DNA from 3 places in the Enterobacter sp. JS8-1 genome. Region 2 is predicted to be linked to each of the others. Evidence: predicted binding sites of a transcription regulator. Region 2 holds the regulator's gene; each other region holds the start of a gene.
The links. Region 2 encodes LexA, which represses DNA repair genes until DNA is damaged. Its sites were predicted from a motif close to TNCTGTATGTACATACAGNA; they were not measured.

Region 1: a site for LexA is predicted at 4,706-4,725, ahead of umuD (translesion error-prone DNA polymerase V autoproteolytic subunit). Genes of this name have one in related genera too.
Region 3: a site for LexA is predicted at 4,925-4,944, ahead of sulA (SOS-induced cell division inhibitor SulA). Genes of this name have one in related genera too.

What each region holds. Positions count from the first base shown of each region.
Region 1 covers NZ_CP185805.1:2,103,713-2,110,414, reverse strand. The annotation lists gene ACOQH0_RS10045 (NAD(P)H-dependent flavin oxidoreductase) at 1-12, shown strand, start outside; gene ACOQH0_RS10040 (hypothetical protein) at 79-525, opposite strand; gene ACOQH0_RS10035 (SDR family oxidoreductase) at 602-1,657, opposite strand; gene ACOQH0_RS10030 (LysR family transcriptional regulator) at 1,755-2,642, shown strand; gene ACOQH0_RS10025 (hypothetical protein) at 2,725-2,994, shown strand; gene umuC (translesion error-prone DNA polymerase V subunit UmuC) at 3,007-4,269, opposite strand; gene umuD (translesion error-prone DNA polymerase V autoproteolytic subunit) at 4,253-4,687, opposite strand; gene ACOQH0_RS10010 (EAL domain-containing protein) at 4,821-6,344, opposite strand; gene ACOQH0_RS10005 (hypothetical protein) at 6,558-6,702, shown strand, end outside.
Region 2 covers NZ_CP185805.1:284,468-291,169, reverse strand. The annotation lists gene dinF (MATE family efflux transporter DinF) at 1-1,063, opposite strand, end outside; gene lexA (transcriptional repressor LexA) at 1,126-1,734, opposite strand; gene ACOQH0_RS01385 (diacylglycerol kinase) at 1,843-2,211, opposite strand; gene plsB (glycerol-3-phosphate 1-O-acyltransferase PlsB) at 2,366-4,786, shown strand; gene ubiA (4-hydroxybenzoate octaprenyltransferase) at 4,875-5,744, opposite strand; gene ubiC (chorismate lyase) at 5,757-6,254, opposite strand; gene malM (maltose operon protein MalM) at 6,435-6,702, opposite strand, start outside.
Region 3 covers NZ_CP185805.1:1,696,584-1,703,285, forward strand. The annotation lists gene fabA (bifunctional 3-hydroxydecanoyl-ACP dehydratase/trans-2-decenoyl-ACP isomerase) at 1-451, opposite strand, end outside; gene ACOQH0_RS07920 (AAA family ATPase) at 520-2,280, opposite strand; gene matP (macrodomain Ter protein MatP) at 2,467-2,919, shown strand; gene ompA (porin OmpA) at 2,984-4,039, opposite strand; gene sulA (SOS-induced cell division inhibitor SulA) at 4,395-4,904, opposite strand; gene ACOQH0_RS07940 (TfoX/Sxy family DNA transformation protein) at 5,122-5,748, shown strand; gene yccS (YccS family putative transporter) at 5,705-6,702, opposite strand, start outside.

The DNA of each region.
Region 1 (6,702 bases), 1.8 Mb from region 2:
ACGGTTGAGTAAGCCCTTAACTCTGATGCTATGGACGCTGCACAAGAGCGGCGTCCGCACACCGTCTGCGGTTGTTTTTCACAAATTGAGGATTGCGCGTTCTTTAACGACAGCGTCAGGATTGGCAGTTTTCACCGCAGCCAGAAAAGCCGTGAAGTTGTGATTCCAGAGGGTGAGATTGTTATAAAATTGCACCTGCTTTTCATTAGCACCATCACGGTAAATAACAATCCAGACCCTTCTGCTATTTATCTCGGTATTTCCCGGCCCGATTTTAATGATATCAGCCAGTGCGATCTTACGGGTGGCGTTTTTTTTAACTTCATATAAAAACAGGTCATCATAAAACCAGGTTTTACCTGCATTACCGCCAAATAGTGAGGGGTTGGCAGAAATCTTTTTCATCCCGTTACGATCTGAAATGATCCGTTTTGCCTGGCGAATGCGTCTGACAAAAAAGCTTAACAGAATGAAAAACGCAATGAGGGGCAGCGCGACTGATAGTATTTTTAAACTCTCGTGCATATCCCTGCCCCCGCCATATTTTTTTATCAACGCGTGAGTATAACGCGCCGATCGTTGATGACAACAACCCTTACAGTCAGGGAATAATCCGCGCGGCTCTCAGCTGCGCGAACAGGCGGAAAAACATCTCATCGGTCGCCTGCATTTGCGTAAAGCCCGCCCTGCGCAGCTTGCTCCCGTCCCCAAACATGTCGTAATTCCAGCTAAAGACAAAATCGGCAAACTGTCCGTCGCTCAGTTGCATAATATCCGCTTCCACCAGCCGCTCTCCGGCAAGCTCGCGCCATACGCCGCGATAATCGTTAAACAGCTGATGAAATGACAATCTTACCGGCGGCGCAGAGTCCAGTTCAAACCAGCGTGCGATACGCGGCCACAGCTCGCTCCAGCGCCAGATATCGCCATTGTTCACGTTGAATGCCTGATTCTGTGCCTCGGGTGACGTGGCGGCCCACAGCGTTACCTCGGCCAGCAGCCCGGCGTCGGTATGATCAACGATGCTGTGCCAGGTCTGTTCCGAACCGGGAAAACGCAGCGGTAAATCCAGCGCCTTGCACAGGGAGGCGTAGAGGGCGATGCTCAGCGCAAGATTCATGGCATTGCCCGGTACCGCACTCCCCACCACGCCCGGCCTGATGGCATTCCAGTGCCAGCGTTTTCCCCGCTGAAACTGGCTGAGCCACGTGAGCTGCGCGGCGTTAAATTCGGCACCCGGTACGCCGGGATCGCTTTCCCGCGCCGGGGTTTTAAACGGCCCAAGATGCGCACCATAGACTTTGTACCCCTGCATCAGGCTTACCGTCTGTAGCGGTGCCGTTTTTTCGAGGGTGTTGACCAGATTACGCAGCATGGTGACGTTCGGCTCAACCATGTCTGTCCAGTTCGCCGCGTTCGCCCAGGCGCTGTAAAAAATGTGGGTGACACCGTTCAGGGCGTGCAGCGCCCGTGCAGTGTCCTGCGCATCCAGTAAATCGACGTTCACCAGGGGGATGCCGTCAGGATGAGACTCGGCATGGCGGCTAAGGCCGATCACCTTCCACTGATGGTGCAGAAGCGTGTTGACCAGCTGTCTGCCGACAATGCCGCTGGCACCCGCGACCAGGGCGACATTGTGTTCCTGCATCTTATTCATGGTGTTTCTCCGGAATGGGTGACAGACGCAGTGTGATATATTATTTTTTCTGGAGATATCCCCTGAAACCGATGGCACTTATAAGCAGAATCATTAAATGAATAACAAGCTCAATGCCATTTCTACCTTTCTGCGCGTCGCTGAAGCGGGCTCGTTTTCTGCAGCCGCCCGTCAGACAGGTATTAAGCAGTCCGCCGTCAGTCAACAGATCGCGGCGCTTGAGGAATCGCTGGGTGTGGTATTGCTGCACCGTACAACGCGTACGATGAAGTTGACCGAACAGGGTGAACGTTACCGGCGAGATATGCAGCTTGTGCTGGACGCCATGGGGGAAGCGGAGAGGCGTTTACATCCTGTCGATCATAGCGTTCAGGGACGCGTCCATGTCCAGTTACCGAGCGGCCTGGGGCAGATCATTTTGCCGCATCTGCTGGGGCTGCAGCGCCTGCATCCCGAACTGCAGCTGATGATTTCCCTGGATGACCGCCTTGCCGATCTGGTGACGGAAGGCGTGGATGTTGCGATACGGCTAAGCAGTGAGCCTCCGCAGGCGCACGCGGCTCGCGTGCTGGCGCGGATTGAAGCCGCGCTGTTTGCCGCTCCCGGCTTTCAGGCGGTACACGCCGTCAGCGAGCTGGCGACGCTGCCACACGTACGGTTCAGCGGTATTCCGCTGGATGCTCCCCTGCGTCTGATTTCTGGCGAGGAAACGGTCGAGATAAACGTGAATACCGTTTTCCGTGCCAATACCAGCGACGCGCTGCTACAGGCGCTGGCATCCGGCATTGGCATCGGCGGCCTGCAGCGACCGCTCGCGGCCCGCGCGCTGCAGGCGGGCACGCTGGTACCGATACTGCCCGACTGGCGGTTACCCGATCGCTTCCTCTATGCCGTTTATCCTGACGCCCGCTTTATTCCGCAGCGCGTCAGAAAGGTCGTCAGCGTGATTGAGCAGTTACTGCCTGAAATAATAAAGAAAAATTAATTGTTCCCGCCGTAAACCACGTGCATTTTTTAACCGCAAGGAATAGAGTGTTTTTACCGTATCCCCTCTTTCTGGAGCACTTATGCCGGATTACTGTTTTTTCAAAAAAGGCCCAAACCTCATTGCGATCGAGAGCGCGAACACCGATGCGGCCGCTCAGCTCACCGCTCAGGGGTTTGAAAAACAGTTTGAGAAGATCGGCGCCATGGATGAAAAAGAGGCGCTGACCCGCCTTGCTGATATCCGTAAAAATGATGACATCGATCGCCATAACTTCCTGGCCGGAGCGGGCCAAATGCCGTGGATCGGCGTGCTGACGGCTGCGGCAACCTGGTTGACGCAAAAGAAATAACGCAACGCTCCTCTACTTCGCCACCGGCAAATCGGCGTACCGCGTCGTATAGGCCGGTGACAGCATCTCGCGCTTCATCGCCCAGGATTTCTCAATCCCCTGCCCGGCGAACCATATCTTCCCTTTGCCGGAATGATTTACGCTGTCGATCATCTCCATCAGCGCTGCGCTGTTGGCGCGCAGTCGATTATCGTCAAACAAATTAAGCTGGGCGACGCCGCTGCTGAAAAAGTCCGCCAGCATGACTCCGGCTTTCATATAGCGATAGCCGTCGAGCCATATACGCCCCAGCGCCTCCGTGGCGGCGCGGATAATATCGCGCGAGTCATTGGTGGGCGTCATCAGCGTGACAGAAGCCTGATTGCCGTAATAAATTTCGTTGTCAGCGTGCGGGCTGGTGCGCACAAACACGCTGATAAAGCGACAGTACTGATGCTCGCCGCGCAGTTTTTCCGCTGCGCGTTCCGCGTAGGCGCAAATGGCCTGGTGCATCTCTTCGTATTGCGTAATACGGTGTCCAAATGAACGGCTACAGATAATTTGCTGCTTAGTGGGGGTGAACTCTTCCAGATCAAGGCACGGCTCGCCGCGAAGCTCGCGCGCCGTACGTTCCATTACCACGTTAAAATGTTTGCGAATGACCCAGGATGACGCTTCCGCCAGTTCCAGCGCCGTGGTAATGCCCATCGCGTTCAGTTTTTTCGTAATGCGCCGTCCTACTCCCCACACCTCCTCTACCGGAACCTTTTCAAGCAGTTTACGCTGCCGCTCGCGGCCTGAGAGATCGACCACGCCGCCCGTGCTGGCCCAGCGTTTCGCCGCATAGTTGGCCAGTTTCGCCAGCGTTTTTGTCGGAGCAATACCGACGCCAACGGTTAAGCCCGTATTTTTAAAGACCTGCGTGCGCATCTGGTGACCGAACGTTTCCAGCGACAGGCAGTGGCTGACACCCGAAACATTCACAAATGCTTCATCAATGGAGTAGATCTCAATGGCCGGAGCGAGATCGGTCAGCGTCTGCATGACCCGGCTGCTGAGATCGGCATACAGCGCATAGTTCGAGCTAAAGACGTAAACCCGCGACGGGTAGCGCTTTTCTTTGAATTTAAAATACGGCTCACCCATTTTTATGCCGAACTGCTTTGCCTCTCGCGACAGTGAAATAATGCAGCCGTCGTTATTGGACACCACCACGATGGGCTTCCCTTCCAGATCGGGGCGGAACACCCGCTCGCAGTAGGCATAGAAGCTATTTACATCAACCAGCGCGAACATGTTTATGCGTTTTGAGTGTGTGGGTGACGACGCCGAAGATCTGCAGCTCCTCTTCGGACTGAAAGGCGATCGGCTGATAGCGGACATTATGTGGCAATAGCCTCAGAACCGGGCGGGTCTGTAGCTCTTTCACCGTAAACTCACCGGCGACCGATGCCACGACGATATCCCCATGTTCGGCATTTAACGAACGATCCACCACCAGCAGATCGCCATCGCTAATTCCCGCCCCAATCATGGAGTCTCCGCTCACCTTGATAAAATAGGTCGCACTGGGGTGTCTCACTGCCAGCCGGTTAAGATCGAGACGATCCTCCACGTAATCCTGCGCCGGGCTCGGGAAACCACAGGCGACGCGTTCTAAAAATAACGGTAATTCAATGACTTGTTTTGGGTGATAAGAAAAGAGAGTGTCCATAATGCCTTTCTCGCCAGATACTGTATATAAATACAGTATTACGGATTATGGACAAGGATCAAGATGATTTCCGGAGGCGAACCCAAACGCGTTGAAGTTTGAGCGGATTTAATTTAGCCATAGCCTGTACAAGTCACTCCACCATGACCTTCACCTTGGCTTTAGACAGCAAAATATGGATAAGCCCGGTAAAGGCGACCGGTCTAAAGAAGTAGTATCCCTGCTGATATACGATGTTATTCCGGTTGAGATAGTCTAATTGCGCTTTCGTCTCAACGCCTTCCGCCACAATGCTGATGGAGAGCTTACGCGCTAAATCCAATACGCAATCGAGGATCCGGGTGGAGTCCTCGTGTTCATTGACTCTGCTGACGAAGCTGTGGTCAATCTTGATGTAATCGATATGCAGATCGTGCAGATAAGAGAGCCCGGAATAGCCGGTGCCAAAGTCATCCAGGGCAATGGCAAAACCATTTTCATGGAGCACGTTCAGGGTCTGCACGAGGCGTTCATCAATATCCAGCGGCTCTCGCTCTGTCACCTCAATCACATGGTTTAAATCCTTTCTGACGAAGCTATTTTTATATTTCAGGCATTCGTCCACGAAGCCTGGCATCCCGATATGGGAAGCGCTGAAGTTAATCCCGATATGAAAACCTTCCGGAAGTTTACTGGAGATGGCATTCATTTGCGTCACCACCTGCGCCATCAGGCTTTGTGTCAGGGAAACAATCAGCCCCGATTTTTCAGCAATCGGAATGAATGCTCCCGGTGAAATATATCCCGCTTTGGGGTGCTTCCATCTTGCCAGCACTTCCACGCCCCGCAGCGTACCCTCCCTGCCGTTAACCACGGGCTGGTAAAACGGAATGATTTCTCTCTTCGCAATCGCACTGCGAAGTGATTCTTCAGGAAGCGTGTGTTTGTTCAGGTACTTATACAGAACATAAGCCGCGATACCGGCAACCAGCAGTACGAAAAGGAGTATGCCGCCCCCCTGACGAAGCAGCCTTTGCGGGCTGAAAAAAGGCGCAGGGTTGTATCGGATGCTATAGGCGTATTGTTCAGAGTAAACCTGTCTGGCCTGACGTTCGCCGGGAGACGTGACGTGCAGTTCGCCAGAGGCGTCAATTGCGCTCCCGCCTACCGCTAATGAATAATTCACGTGCTTTAACGGCGTGCTTAACGCATCCCGGATATGGCGATCGCTGATCGTCACGATAATACGGTTTTCTGCAAACCGGGTCTGAAAGAGCAAAACCGGCTGCCCGTTTACCGTATCGCTTGCCGGAACAAGAAATAAGGGAGTATCGGGTAATGTATTAATATGCCGCAATAACACGCGATTTCCCGGCAGAGAGGAACACCAGGGCTGCCCCTGCCTGATGATGACGATGGTTCTGAGATGTGGCTGAAGCGCTGCCTCCGTACCCAGTTGATACTGGCCTTCTGCATCGCACCCCTTGACGATAATTTCCGTCGCCGTTCGGGCGGCAACGCGCGCCTCGTCAAGAATGTCATTGATATCGCTTATAGCATATCGGGCTCCCGACTGACTGTCGGCCCGTGCTGAATACCAGAGTTGAATATTGAGGATAGAAATACCCGCAATAAAAATGGCTACTGCTGCTGCGACAGGCACAAAAGTGTTACGCATCAACGTATCTACCCTACAGGGTTATGATTATAAATAGCATGGTCGACAATAATAAAAATAACCATGTTATCTTTAAATTTATGACTTAATTATGACTTATCGCGAGAGTCCAAATAAATCAATCACTATAAAAACACTAGTGATTGACTTTAAATTTAGACTAATGCATATTTTACAGCACGAATTAACAAGACTTTTTGGAGGACGTTTTCTATGCCAGCCCGTGATTATCCCGACAAACGCGTTGCTCGCGGTTTAGCAAAGGAGGCCGATCTCAGGATGTTGAGCGCCCGCATCGATCCCGACCTGATGGAGTACATCAGAACCACCGCCTATGAAACCCGCAAAAGTAAGCAAG
Region 2 (6,702 bases):
TGAGATAGTGGCCCGCCAGTTCGCGTAAAGCCGGTAACGACGTGAGTAACGCGATAATATCGCTGCCGAAACAGGCATAAATCAGTGCGAATGCCAGCGCGACCAGACCTGACTGACGGCAAGCCGCTCGCCACACCTCGCGGAGCTGGCCACTTTCACGCGCACCGTATGCCTGCCCGGAGTGCGCCTCCACGGCGTAAGCAAAGCCATCCAGCGCATACGCGGTAAACGTCAGCAATGTCATCAGTACCGCGTTGACCGCAACGATCTCAGGCCCAAGACGGGCACCAAAAACCGTTAACGCACCAAAACAGAGTTGCAGCAGGAGCGAGCGCAACATGATGTCCCGGTTCAGCGCCAGCAGCTCGCGGATGTTGCCGCGCCACGCGGTTTTCAGCATGACGAGGGAGATTCCACGCATGACCAGTACGCGCCAGACCATCCACAGTCCGATGAGAAACGTGCTGTATTCTGCAACTGCGGTTGCCAGCGCCGCGCCCCGTACGTTCATGTGCAAGCCCATCACCAGCCAGAGGTCGAGCACGATGTTCAAAAGGTTTCCCACCACCAACAGGATGACCGGCGCACGAGCGTACTGCACGCCCAGCAGCCAGCCCAGCAGAACCAGGTTTGCCAGCGATGCGGGCGCGCTGAGCCAGCGGATTTCAAGGAAGCGCCTGGCCTGCTCCAGCACCGCCTCGCTGCCGCCCACAATGTGCAGAGCCAGATCAATCAGCGGCGTGCGAAACAGAACGATTAACGCGCCTGCCCCAAGCGCCAGAATGAGTGGCTGAACCAGCGCCCGCGCCAGTCGCAGCGGATCTTTCGCGCCATAGGCTTGTGCCGTAAGCCCCGTGGTACTCATGCGTAAGAAGAGCAGGAGCATAAAGAGAAAACTGGTCGCCGTTGCGCCAATCGCCACGCCGCCCAGATAAACGGGAGAATCCAGATGACCAATCACCGCGGTGTCCACCAGGCCAAGCAGGGGAACGGTGATATTGGAAAAAATCATCGGCAGTGCAAGACGCCACAATGCCTTATCAGAAGCCGTCAGCAGTGACATGAAAAATACCGGGAATGGGAAATGATCCAGGCTACGGAGACCCGTAGCCTGTCAGGAAGAAGTTACAGCCATTCACCGTTGCGGATAACACCAACGGCGAGACCTTCAATGGAGAAGTTCTGTTCGCGCAGATCCACCACAATCGGGGAGAATTCGTTATTTTCGGGCAGCAGCTGTACGGTATTACCCTGTTTTTTCAGCCGTTTGACGGTCACTTCATCATCAATACGCGCGACCACAACCTGACCGTTACGTACATCCTGCGTTTTGTGAACGGCCAGCAGATCGCCGTCAAGAATGCCGATATCTTTCATAGACATCCCGCTGACGCGCAGCAGGAAATCCGCACTCGGCTTGAACATACCAGGATCAACCTGATAGTGACCTTCAATATGCTGCTGGGCCAACAGAGGTTCACCTGCGGCGACACGACCAATCAGCGGAATACCTGTCTCTTCTTCCACCAGCAGACGAATGCCGCGAGACGCGCCAGACACAATTTCAATCACACCTTTGCGCGCCAGCGCTTTCAGGTGTTCCTCGGCCGCATTTGGAGAACGGAAGCCCAGACGCTGAGCGATTTCCGCACGCGTGGGTGGCATACCCGTCTGGCCGATATGATCCCGGATGAGATCAAACACCTCTTGCTGCCTGGTCGTTAACGCTTTCATTCCGCCCCCTGGGTGTATATACAGTTATGCTGTGAGTATATACAGTCAAAGGCGATTTTGGAACCAAAAACTGCACAAAAAACCAGGGACTTAATTATTCCTCGAGGCTCATCGGAAATGTGACCAAAGCAACGTAACCCAAGTGATCGCTGCCGTGATAATCGCCAACAGCACAGCGGCAGACCCCATGTCTTTCGCACGGCCAGAAAGTTCGTGGAAATCTGAACCGATACGGTCCACAACCGCCTCAATAGCGCTATTGAGAATTTCCACTATCATCACCAAAAGAACAGAGCCGATGAGAAGTACGCGGGTAATAGCATCAACATCAAGGAAACAGGCGATGATAACCGCGACGATAGCGGCAACGCCCTCCTGGCGAAACGCGGCTTCATTGACCCATGCGGCACGGAAACCTTTCCATGAATAGCCGGCAGCTTTGATGATTCGAGTTAACCCAGTGGTATTATTGGCCATTAATAGAACCTTTTATTGGAAATAGCGTCAGTAACTCTGGCAGCAGCGCGTTTCGCTGTAGCCTGAAGTATGACGGGTAACAACAGAAATTTTGCGCGCTTTCTGTTATCCTTGCGCCGCAATTGCATTATTAACCAGAGGCTTTACATCGTTTATGTCCGGCTGGCCACGAATTTACTACAAATTACTTAATTTACCATTAAGCGTCCTGGTAAAAAGTAAGTCTATCCCAGCAGAACCTGCGCTGGAATTAGGGCTCGATACGTCGCGCCCTATTATGTACGTTTTGCCTTATAACTCGAAGGCAGACCTGCTGACGCTTCGCGCCCAATGTCTGGCGCATGATTTACCTGACCCACTTGAACCGCTTGAAGTTGATGGCACTCTGCTGCCGCGCTACGTGTTTATTCACGGCGGGCCGCGCGTGTTTACCTATTACACGCCGAAAGAAGAGTCCATCAAGCTGTTCCATGACTATCTCGACCTGCACCGCAGCAATCCCGATCTGGATGTGCAGATGGTGCCGGTCTCAGTGATGTTTGGTCGCCGTCCGGGCCGCGAAAAAGGCGAAGAGAATCCGCCGCTGCGTATGCTCAACGGCATCCAGAAGTTCTTCGCGGTCTCCTGGCTGGGACGCGACAGCTTTGTACGCTTCTCCCCTTCCGTTTCGCTGCGCCGTATGGCAGACGAGCACGGCACCGACAAGATCATCGCACAAAAACTGGCGCGCGTGGCGCGTATGCACTTCGCACGCCAGCGTCTGGCTGCCGTTGGGCCTCGTCTCCCGGCGCGTCAGGATCTGTTCAACAAGCTGCTGGCCTCCAAAGCGATTGCCCGCGCAGTTGAAGACGAAGCGCGCAGCAAGAAGATTTCCCACGAGAAAGCACAGCAAAACGCCATTGCACTGATGGAAGAGATCGCGGCAAACTTCTCCTATGAGATGATTCGTCTCTCTGACCGTATCCTGAGTTTCACATGGAACCGTCTCTATCAGGGTATTAACGTCCACAACGCCGAGCGCGTACGCCAGCTGGCCCATGACGGTCATGAAATTGTTTATGTGCCCTGCCACCGCAGCCACATGGACTACCTGCTGCTCTCCTATGTGTTGTATCACCAGGGGCTGGTGCCACCGCACATTGCGGCGGGTATCAACCTGAACTTCTGGCCAGCAGGCCCGATCTTCCGCCGTCTGGGTGCGTTCTTTATTCGCCGTACCTTTAAGGGTAACAAGCTCTATTCCACCGTATTCCGTGAATATCTCGGCGAGCTGTTCAGCCGCGGCTATTCCGTCGAATACTTCGTGGAAGGCGGTCGTTCCCGTACCGGTCGTCTGCTCGATCCGAAAACCGGCACGCTGTCGATGACCATCCAGGCCATGCTGCGCGGCGGCACGCGTCCGATCACGCTGGTGCCAATCTACATTGGCTATGAACACGTCATGGAAGTGGGCACTTACGCCAAAGAGCTGCGCGGTGCGACCAAAGAGAAAGAGAGCCTGCCGCAGATGCTGCGCGGCCTGAGCAAGCTGCGCAATCTTGGCCAGGGCTACGTGAACTTTGGCGAACCGATGCCGCTGATGACGTATCTGAACAATCATGTTCCGGAGTGGCGCGAGTCTATCGACCCTATCGAAGCGGTACGTCCGGCGTGGCTGACGCCTACGGTAAACGGTATTGCTGCAGAGCTGATGGTGCGCATCAACAACGCAGGTGCGGCGAACGCCATGAACCTGTGCTGTACCGCGCTTCTGGCCTCTCGCCAGCGTTCACTGACCCGTGAACAGTTGACCGAGCAGCTTGATTGCTACCTGAACATTATGCGCAACGTGCCGTACTCGGTTGATTCGACCGTGCCTTCTGCTACCGCGAGCGAGCTTATCGACCACGCGCTGCAGATGAACAAGTTCGAAGTCGAGAAAGACACCATCGGTGACATCATCATCCTGCCGCGCGAGCAGGCCGTGCTGATGACGTACTACCGCAACAACATCACGCATATGCTGATGTTGCCGTCGCTGATGGCGGCCATTATTACCCAGCATCGCCGCATTTCGCGTCAGGAACTGTTGCGCCATCTTGAAGCCATCTACCCGATGCTGAAAGCGGAGCTGTTCCTGCGCTGGAGTAAAGATGAGCTGGCGGTAGAGCTGGATAAAATGACGGAAGAGATGCGCCGTCAGGGGCTGATTACCCTGACTAATGACGAGCTGCATATCAACCCGTCGCGTTCCCGCACCCTGCAGCTGCTGGCCGCCGGTGCCCGTGAAACGCTGCAGCGCTACGCCATCACCTTCTGGCTGCTCAGCGCGAACCCGTCGATCAACCGCGGTACGCTGGAAAAAGAGAGCAGGACGCTGGCACAGCGCCTGTCTGTTCTACACGGCATTAACGCACCGGAGTTCTTCGACAAAGCGGTATTCAGCTCACTGGTGCTGACGCTGCGTGATGAAGGGTTTATCAGCGATACGGGCGATGCTGAACCGGAAGAGACGCTCAAGATTTACCAGATGCTGGCCGAGCTGATTACCTCGGACGTGCGTTTGACGATTGAGAGCGCGACGCAGGACGAGTGATGTCATCAGCAGCCTGATGCCCTCACCCCGGCCCTCTCCCACAGGGAGAGGGAGAAAACAAAACGGCAGCCATTCGGCTGCCGTTCTTTTATGAGAAGTAACTCATCGCCAGCCCTAAAAACAGCACCAGACCGACGTAGTTATTATTTAAAAACGCTTTGAAGCAGGCTTCACGCTCGCGTTTCGCAATCAGCTTCTGCTGATACGCGAACAGCAGTCCCGCCACCAGCACGGACCAGTAAAATTCCCAGTTCAGCCCGTTCAGGCGACCAATCGCCACCATCAGCGCCAGCACCGCCACCTGCAATATGCCGATAATCAGTTTGTCCTGACGGCCAAACAGGATCGCCGTCGACTTGACGCCAATCTTGAGATCATCATCGCGGTCGACCATCGCGTACTGCGTATCGTACGCCACTGCCCAAAGAATATTCGCCAGGAACATCAGCCAGCAGCTGAGCGGGACAGATTCGCTAACCGCGGCAAACGCCATTGGAATCGACCAGCCAAATGCCGCGCCCAGCACCACCTGCGGCAGATGGGTGTAGCGCTTCATAAACGGGTAAATCCAGGCCAGTGCCAACGCGGCGACAGACAGCAGGATCGTCATGGTGTTAAGCGTTAGCACCAGCAGGAAGGAGAGCAGCACCAGCACCACAAACAGCGTGCGCGCCTCTTTTTCCGTCACCTGGCCGCTGGGCAACGGACGATTAGCCGTTCGCTTTACATGTCCGTCAAATTTCCGGTCTGCGTAGTCATTTACTACACAGCCTGCAGCACGCATCAGCCAGACACCGGCAACAAACACCGCCAGGATCCACAGCGGCGGCACGCCCGGCGTCGCCACCCACAGCGCCCATAACGTTGGCCACAGCAGCAGCAATGCGCCAATCGGTTTATCCGTTCGCATTAAGCGGTGATAGGCCAGCAGCTTGTTTTGCGTCAGGCTCCACTCCATTTTGTCTTCCTCTCAGTACAACGGCGATGCCGGTAAAAAAAGCTCTGTCAGTATTAACGGTTTACCACTCAGGCGCAGGCGGGAACGACGCCCCCACAGGTCGGCATCACGGCCAATCTCAATAAAATCTCGGGTAAGTTCAGACGAGGTGAAAAGATATCGCCCCAGCGGCGTTTTCCCCAGACGCTGCAGCGCCAGCTCGGGTCCGGAAAGGGTGGACTCAGGCACCACTGTTCGCCCGGCAAGCCACGGCTCGCCGTCAGCACACAATAAAATTTCACGCAGCCAGTAGCGATCTTCTTTTGGCAGCAGCGGCAACTCGCTGGCGATGTCATCGGCAGAGACAAACCCTTCCTGAATCATCGTCACCGTGACCGTTTTGCCCTGTTGCTCAAAACGTTTCGTCATGGAATCTTCCAGCAGCAACCAGTCCAGTTGCTCCGGGTCAAGCGCAGGTATTTGGTCGAAATAGCGCAGCGCACGCAGTTGCGTTAGCGCGGGGTGTGACATGCCAGACTCTCCGATACATAACGTAATGGCATTGTATCGCAGAAACGCGGATTGAGGGCGGTCAAACGTTATTTAGCGATCACTATCGCAACAATGGCGCAACAGCGCGAAGAGAGCCAAAAAAAGTGCGCCCACTCAGGCGCACTAAACTACTAACAAATCAGCACTGCGGGGAAACGGTTACCCCTTGCCTTTTACACTGCTGATAAAGGTGGAACGGGCAGTGGTTGAACCTAAACGTTCGGCTTCATCAAGCAGCTTCAGCGCTTTGTCGACATCGCCGCGCTTCACTGCCTGCTTAATGGCATTATTGAAATACGCTTCGGTGTCGTTAAGTACCGGCTCAGATGGCTTCGTTGGTGCTGGTGCAGGGGCCGATGCAGCCGCAGTAGCAGGTGCGGCATAGACTGGCGCTGCGGTGTTTCCTACCGTCACAGGGCCCGGGCCG
Region 3 (6,702 bases), 1.4 Mb from region 2:
CTACCAGCACTTCACCATCCGCTAGGCCCATGATCAGACGACGGTTAACGATGCGCTTGAAGTGGATACGGTAGGTGACTTTCTTCGCGGTAGGCAGTACCTGACCGGTGAATTTCACTTCACCCACGCCCAGCGCGCGGCCTTTGCCTTCGCCACCGAGCCAGCCCAGATAGAAGCCAACCAGCTGCCACATCGCATCGAGGCCCAGGCAGCCAGGCATTACCGGATCGCCAATAAAGTGGCAACCGAAGAACCACAGGTCCGGGTTGATATCGAGTTCTGCTTCTACGTAACCCTTATCGAAGTTACCGCCGGTTTCGGTCATTTTCACGACACGGTCCATCATCAGCATGCTTGGGGCCGGTAACTGTGGGCCTTTAGCGCCAAACAGTTCACCACGACCAGAGGCAAGAAGGTCTTCTTTTGTATAGGATTCGCGTTTATCTACCATGTTCTCAGTAAGCCTTATTTTAGTGAAGGACGCAGGATAGCTAACACGTGTACGCTGAACAAGTCCGATCAGTTTGAACTAAACCAACTTAACCAACGTAACGGCCAGGGATAACGATGACGAGCATCCGGCTGTGTTGCCTGAGCAATGCGCTCCTGAATGGTCTGCATCAGCGTGGTTTGACCCTCGCCATCCCATACCAGGTTTGTCAGTAAGGGTAGTGCATCCTCAATGCCTTCGATGGCCCACAGGGTGAATTGTTCCTGTTCCACCGCATCAAGCAGTTCCTGGCTCAGGCTCAAATGGCGCGCGTTTGGCGCAGGGATAATAACGCCCTGTTTGCCGTTTAACCCACGCTGCTGACAAATGGAGAAGAAGCCTTCGATTTTCTCGTTCAGACCACCGACCGGCTGGGCACGGCCAAACTGATCCACGGAACCCGTAATGGCGATGTTCTGATTAATCGGGACTTCTGCCAGGGCGCTGATCAAGGCGCACAGCTCGGCCATTGAGGCGCTATCGCCATCGACTTCACTGTAGGACTGCTCAAACGTCAGGGACGCAGAGAAGGGGATCTGCTGCTCAAGCTGCAGCTCGGACATCAGGAAAGCCTGCATGATCATCATGCCTTTAGCATGAATGTTTCCACCCAGCTCCGCTTTCCGCTCAATATCCGTAAATTCACCGTCGCCAATGTGAACAACACAGCTGATACGGGAAGGCTCGCCGAATGCACGGGGGTGCCCAGGGAACTCAATTACGGACAAGGCGTTAATCTGACCGATTCGTTCACCTTCGGTCTCGACCAGAATCTGTTCCAGCAGGATTTCATCCTGCATGCGGTCCGCAAGATAGCCTTCACGCCACTCACGCTGGGCAAGCATCTGGGTCAATTGTTCGCCTGTGAAAGCGCCTTCGCCGCTGATCACACCCACTTCACGCAGCTGTTTGCCGATCCAGAGTGGGCAAAGCGGCAGGGTTTCCTGATCGCCGGTGTAGCGTACCGCTTCGCGGATTAAGCCCGGCCAAGCGTCAGCCGCAGGGGTTGGCAGCGCAAAACGTTCAGCAACGGCCATCACCCACTGGCACCACTGCGCCATATCATCCGCATCGGCAATTTGAATGTTGTCTTCGTATTCGCTGTAAACCGCCTGATCCGCCAGCTCTGGCTCCATTTCCTGGAAGTCGGCCAGAGACTCACGATCCCCCGTCAGCACGACGGTTAGAGAGAGCGGCATTGACGGGATGGATACAGGCAGAGGGCGAGACTCGTCATAGCCTACCCAGTCGAAGCGCTGCTGGCTCACGATCGTTTTCAGACGCATCCACAGCAGCGGCTGCGACATCAGGGTGCGCAGGGAAATAATAAGTACGCCGCCGTTTGCGCGATGCACCAGCCCTGGCTGCAGTGAGAGCTCACCGTTAAACTGACGAAGACAACCAAAGAGTTGTTCTGCTTCGACCCAGTTAGCGGTAACGACTTCGCCCTGCGCTGCAAAACGGTCATCAGCCTGCGTAGCGGGGGCGAAAGTGACATTATGCCCTGTGATACGATACTCGCCGCCGAAAACAGCATTCGCTTCCGGTTTCAGCTCGCGCATGGCATCACCCAGAAGCGTCAAATACTCGGCTTCTTCCGGGGCTTTGAGCAGCATGAAGGGAGATGTTGCCCATGGGCTTAACACCTGCTCCAGCGCGTAATGCAAACGCGGTTGTGTATCGCTAAGTATGAATTCGTGTTCTTGTGCGAGGTCTGGCTGTGCAAACAGTTCCTGATAGCTCTCGGTATCCGGAACCAGGTCACGCCATGCTAGTTTCGTAATGGTCAAAGTTGATGTTTTTTAGTCAGATGTAAAACCGTGGAGTATACCGTAAGCGGGGGGCTCTTCCCAAGCAGGATTCGGGATTTCAATGAGTGAATCTCAAGCGATGTTTCACAGGATATGATTTCTTTTCAGCAGATTGCTAAAAAACTGATATTCTGAACAGAGTTACGTGGTAACACTGAGATCGCAATGAAATATCAACAACTGGAAAATCTCGAAAGCGGCTGGAAATGGAAGTACCTGGTCAAAAAGCACCGTGAAGGGGAGCTGATCACCTGCTACATCGAAGCCAGCGCTGCGCAAGAGGCCGTGGATATTTTGCTGACCCTCGAAAATGAACCGGTACAGGTGAATAGCTGGATTGAGAAGCATATTAATCCCGCCCTGTTAAACCGGATGAAGCAAACTATCCGTGCGCGGCGAAAACGGCATTTTAATGCTGAGCATCAGCACACCCGTAAAAAATCAATCGACCTGGAGTTTATGGTCTGGCAGCGTCTGGCGGGGCTAGCGCAACGTCGAGGAAAAACGCTGTCAGAGACCGTAGTACAACTGATTGAAGATGCCGAGCATAAAGAGAAGTATGCCAGCCAGATGTCGACGCTGAAGAACGATCTTCAGGCTCTGCTGGGTAAAAAGTAGTTTCTTACTTTTCTTCAGACAATAAAAAACCCCGCATGGCGGGGTTTTTTTATAAGACGATAACTTATGCCGCAGGCTGAGTTACAACGTCTTTGATACCTTTAACTTCGATCTCAACGCGACGATCTGGTGCCAGGCAGTCGATCAGTGCAGCGCGAGCTTTCACGTTGTCACAGGTAGAACCGGTCACTGGGTTAGATTCGCCCATACCACGTGGGGAGATCTTGTTAGCTGGGATACCTTTAGATACCAGGTAATCAACTACAGACTGAGCACGTTTCTCAGACAGTTTCTGGTTGTAAGCGTCAGAACCGATACGGTCGGTGAAGCCCAGAACCACTACAGAACCATCTTTAGGATCCAGGTTGCTCAGCTGGGTGTACAGCTGATCCAGTGCCTGCTGACCTTCTGGTTTCAGGGTAGCTTTGTTGAAGTTGAACAGAACGTCAGACTTCAGAGTGAAGTGCTTGGTCTGTACTTCTGGAGCTGGAGCCGGAGCTGGAGCTACGATTGGTGCAGCATCTTCCTGCTGACCGAAACGGTAAGAAACACCAACGCTCAGCATGCCGTTGTCTGGACGAACGCCAACGGTAGCACCGTCACCAATGTTGTTAACCCACTGGTATTCCAGACGGGTAGCGATGTCACGGGTCATAGCCCACTCAACGCCACCAGCGAATACTGGGGAAACACCGGTGTCATGGTCGTCGCCAGCGATGCTGTTGCTGGAGTCTGCACGCCATACCATGCCGCCCAGACGGGTGTACACGTCCAGATCGTCAGTTACTGGGTAACCCAGTTTAGCGGTCAGCTGAACGCCTTGAGCTTTGAAAGCGCCATTGACGTTGTCGCCTTTGTATGGCATACGACCTAACCAGTCGTAACCCATTTCAAAACCAACATACGGGTTAACCTGATAGCCACCGAACGCGCCTGCACCCAGCTGGCTCTCGTGAGTCGGGCCATCGTTGTTCAGGCTGCTGTTGTACCAGCCGGTGTCATGGAACTGAGACCAGCCCAGTTTACCACCTGCATACCAGGTATTATCTTTCGGAGCGGCCTGCGCTACGGTAGCGAAGCCAGCCAGTGCCACTGCAATCGCGATAGCTGTCTTTTTCATTTTTTGCGCCTCGTTATCATCCAAAATTTGCCATGAAGATCTCTGCAGAGAAATCACGGTTAAATCCTTCACCGGGGGGCGTGGTCAAATATAAATCTACCGATATCTTCGGCTTAGGCCGAGCACCCCTGGCGATGTAAAGTCTACAACGTAGATGAAAACTTACAAGTGTGAAGTCTGTCAGGCATATGAAAAAAAAAGTTCCGTATACCTAATATTTAACATTTCTTGAACGAAAATTGTGCAGCAAAATTAACGAGAACCGCTCCAGACAAGCCTTGCCGAAGATTTGACGCGTTGAACTATTTCTGCATCTTATGGTCGAAAAAAATTCCAGGAAAACTCCTAATTTCACTCAATGATACAAATTTGAGTGAATTTTTAACCCGGAATGTTGTCCTCTGCGATAAGAATCTGCACGAACCGGTCGCATAATAAACCCCATTGCGTGACCTTCTTCCGCTGCTTCCGTCAGTCTCAGGTGTTCCTCTTCCGACAGTTCATCAGGCAGCCATCCGATCACCACACTGTAATTCCCTGTGCGTAAGGCCCGAATCATTGAATCTACCGTATCGCAGGGTGAGAGTTGGTTAATCTGCATCACTTTTGCCAGCGGCAGGCCCGCAGACAGAACCCACTCGCGGCTCAATTTTTGTTGTGGCGTTAGCCAAAGCTGCCAGCGTGATTGCTGACCAAGCTGTTGCAACAGCGGCAGTAATAAGAGTTGCGTTAACAGAGGCTGGTCTTCACGGTAAACCACTTCACTGATAAGCCCTGTAGAATCACGCCCGACGGATTTCTGCGCGACATTGCCAGCGGTAGAAGAGAGAGATGTTGAGCGATTTGCATAGCCTGAAGTGTACATATTCATTCCAGCCCTGTAGTTACTGTATGGATATACAGTAATCCCTGTATGCATAAAGATCAACCTCATTTTCGGAAAGAGACTCGCAAATTTCACCCATTCTTGGTGCGCCATAAAAAATCATCTTGCCCTCCAGCAATAAGTTGCCTATTTTCCTGCTAACGGATCCGTTAGTGAGAAATATCGTTGTTAATAATTGATTTTTAATGGAATTATCATGAAAAAGATATCTTATGAGCGGATTTATAAATCGCAGGAATACCTCTCACCGTTAGGCGAAATTCATCATCGGGCGCTATTCGGTGGGTACACCCTGGCGGTGGATAATGCGGTGTTCGCGATGGTGTCGGAGGGGGAACTCTACCTCCGGGCCTGTGAAGAAAGTGCCAGGTATTGTGTCAAAAACGCCTCTTCGTTTCTGACGCTGATGAAACGGGGCCGACCCGTCCTGCTTAATTACTATCGGGTGGACGACGGGCTGTGGCAGGACAGGGACAAATTGCTCCAGCTTTCCTCCTTTGCTCTCGACGCGGCAAGGAAGGAGCGCTGCCAGCGCCATCAGCGCAACCGGCTAAAAGATCTTCCGAACCTGACCTTTCAACTTGAGGTGCTGCTTTTAGAAGCAGGCATCGCTAATGAGGAAACCTTACGGGAACTGGGCGCCAGGAAATGCTGGTTAAAGATGAGGTCCAAAAACAAGGCCTTAAGTATTAAGGTGCTGTTCGCGCTGGAAGGTGCCATCGAAGGGCTACATGAAGCGGCGCTCCCGGCCGACATTCGCCGGGAGCTGACAGAGTGGTTTAATGCGCTGCCCGAGAGTCAGGAGCATCATTCTTCAAGGTAGCGATCTGCTGCTGCAGCCGGCAGATTTCCGGCAGCAGGGCAATCAGCAGGCCGATTTGCTGCAGGACCAGCGGTGCTTTGTTGTCGGCGCCCGGGTCAAGGTGGGCAATGCGTTGGGCCAGTTTATCCAGCGATTGTTGAACGCGCGGCTCATCGGCTGGCCGATGATGAAGTGCATCATCGACGTAGCAGACAGCATCATCCAGTAAGGCGAGAATACCCGGGTTGGTCAGTTTCTCACGGTGTGCGCCCAACGTAGAAATATAGCTAGTGAACGTATGATTCAGACACAGCAGACGAAAAGCAGTTTCCCGAATTTCCGCGGTGGCGCGCGGTTCCGTGGACATGTTCGAAACCACCGACGCCAGTTCCGCATCGCTGTTATGCGCATCGCGTCGGGCAATGCGATAAGCAAGGCGGTTATCGCGCCCCTGGTGGTATTGCTCAAGGATCGCATCAAGGTACCGGCAGTTTGCATTCATCGCCCTGTCTAACACACGCGGTAAATTACGAAAACGCCAGTCGGGCCAGATGAAACTCACCGCCGCCCAGGCGATAGCGCAGCCAATGAGCGTGTCGATCACGCGGGGCAGGGCAACTTCAAACCCTTCTCCCAGCAGGTTAAAGCACAGTAAAACCAGCAGCGTGATGAACATCGTCGCGTGGGCGTATTGCACATTACGGAAGGCGAAGAACAGTACGCCGGTAATGACGATCAGAACCAGTTGGCCTTCGATGGACGGCACGAAATAGAGCACCGGCAGACCAATGGCGACGCCTACCAGCGTTCCAATAATACGTAACGCCAGGCGGTGGCGGGTGGCGTTATAGTTCGGCTGGCAGACAAACAGGCTGGTGAGCAGGATCCAGTAGCCGTGGTGTAAACCGGTTATTTGAATTAACGCGTAACCCACGCACAGCACCAGTGACATTCTCACCGCGTGACGAAACAGGG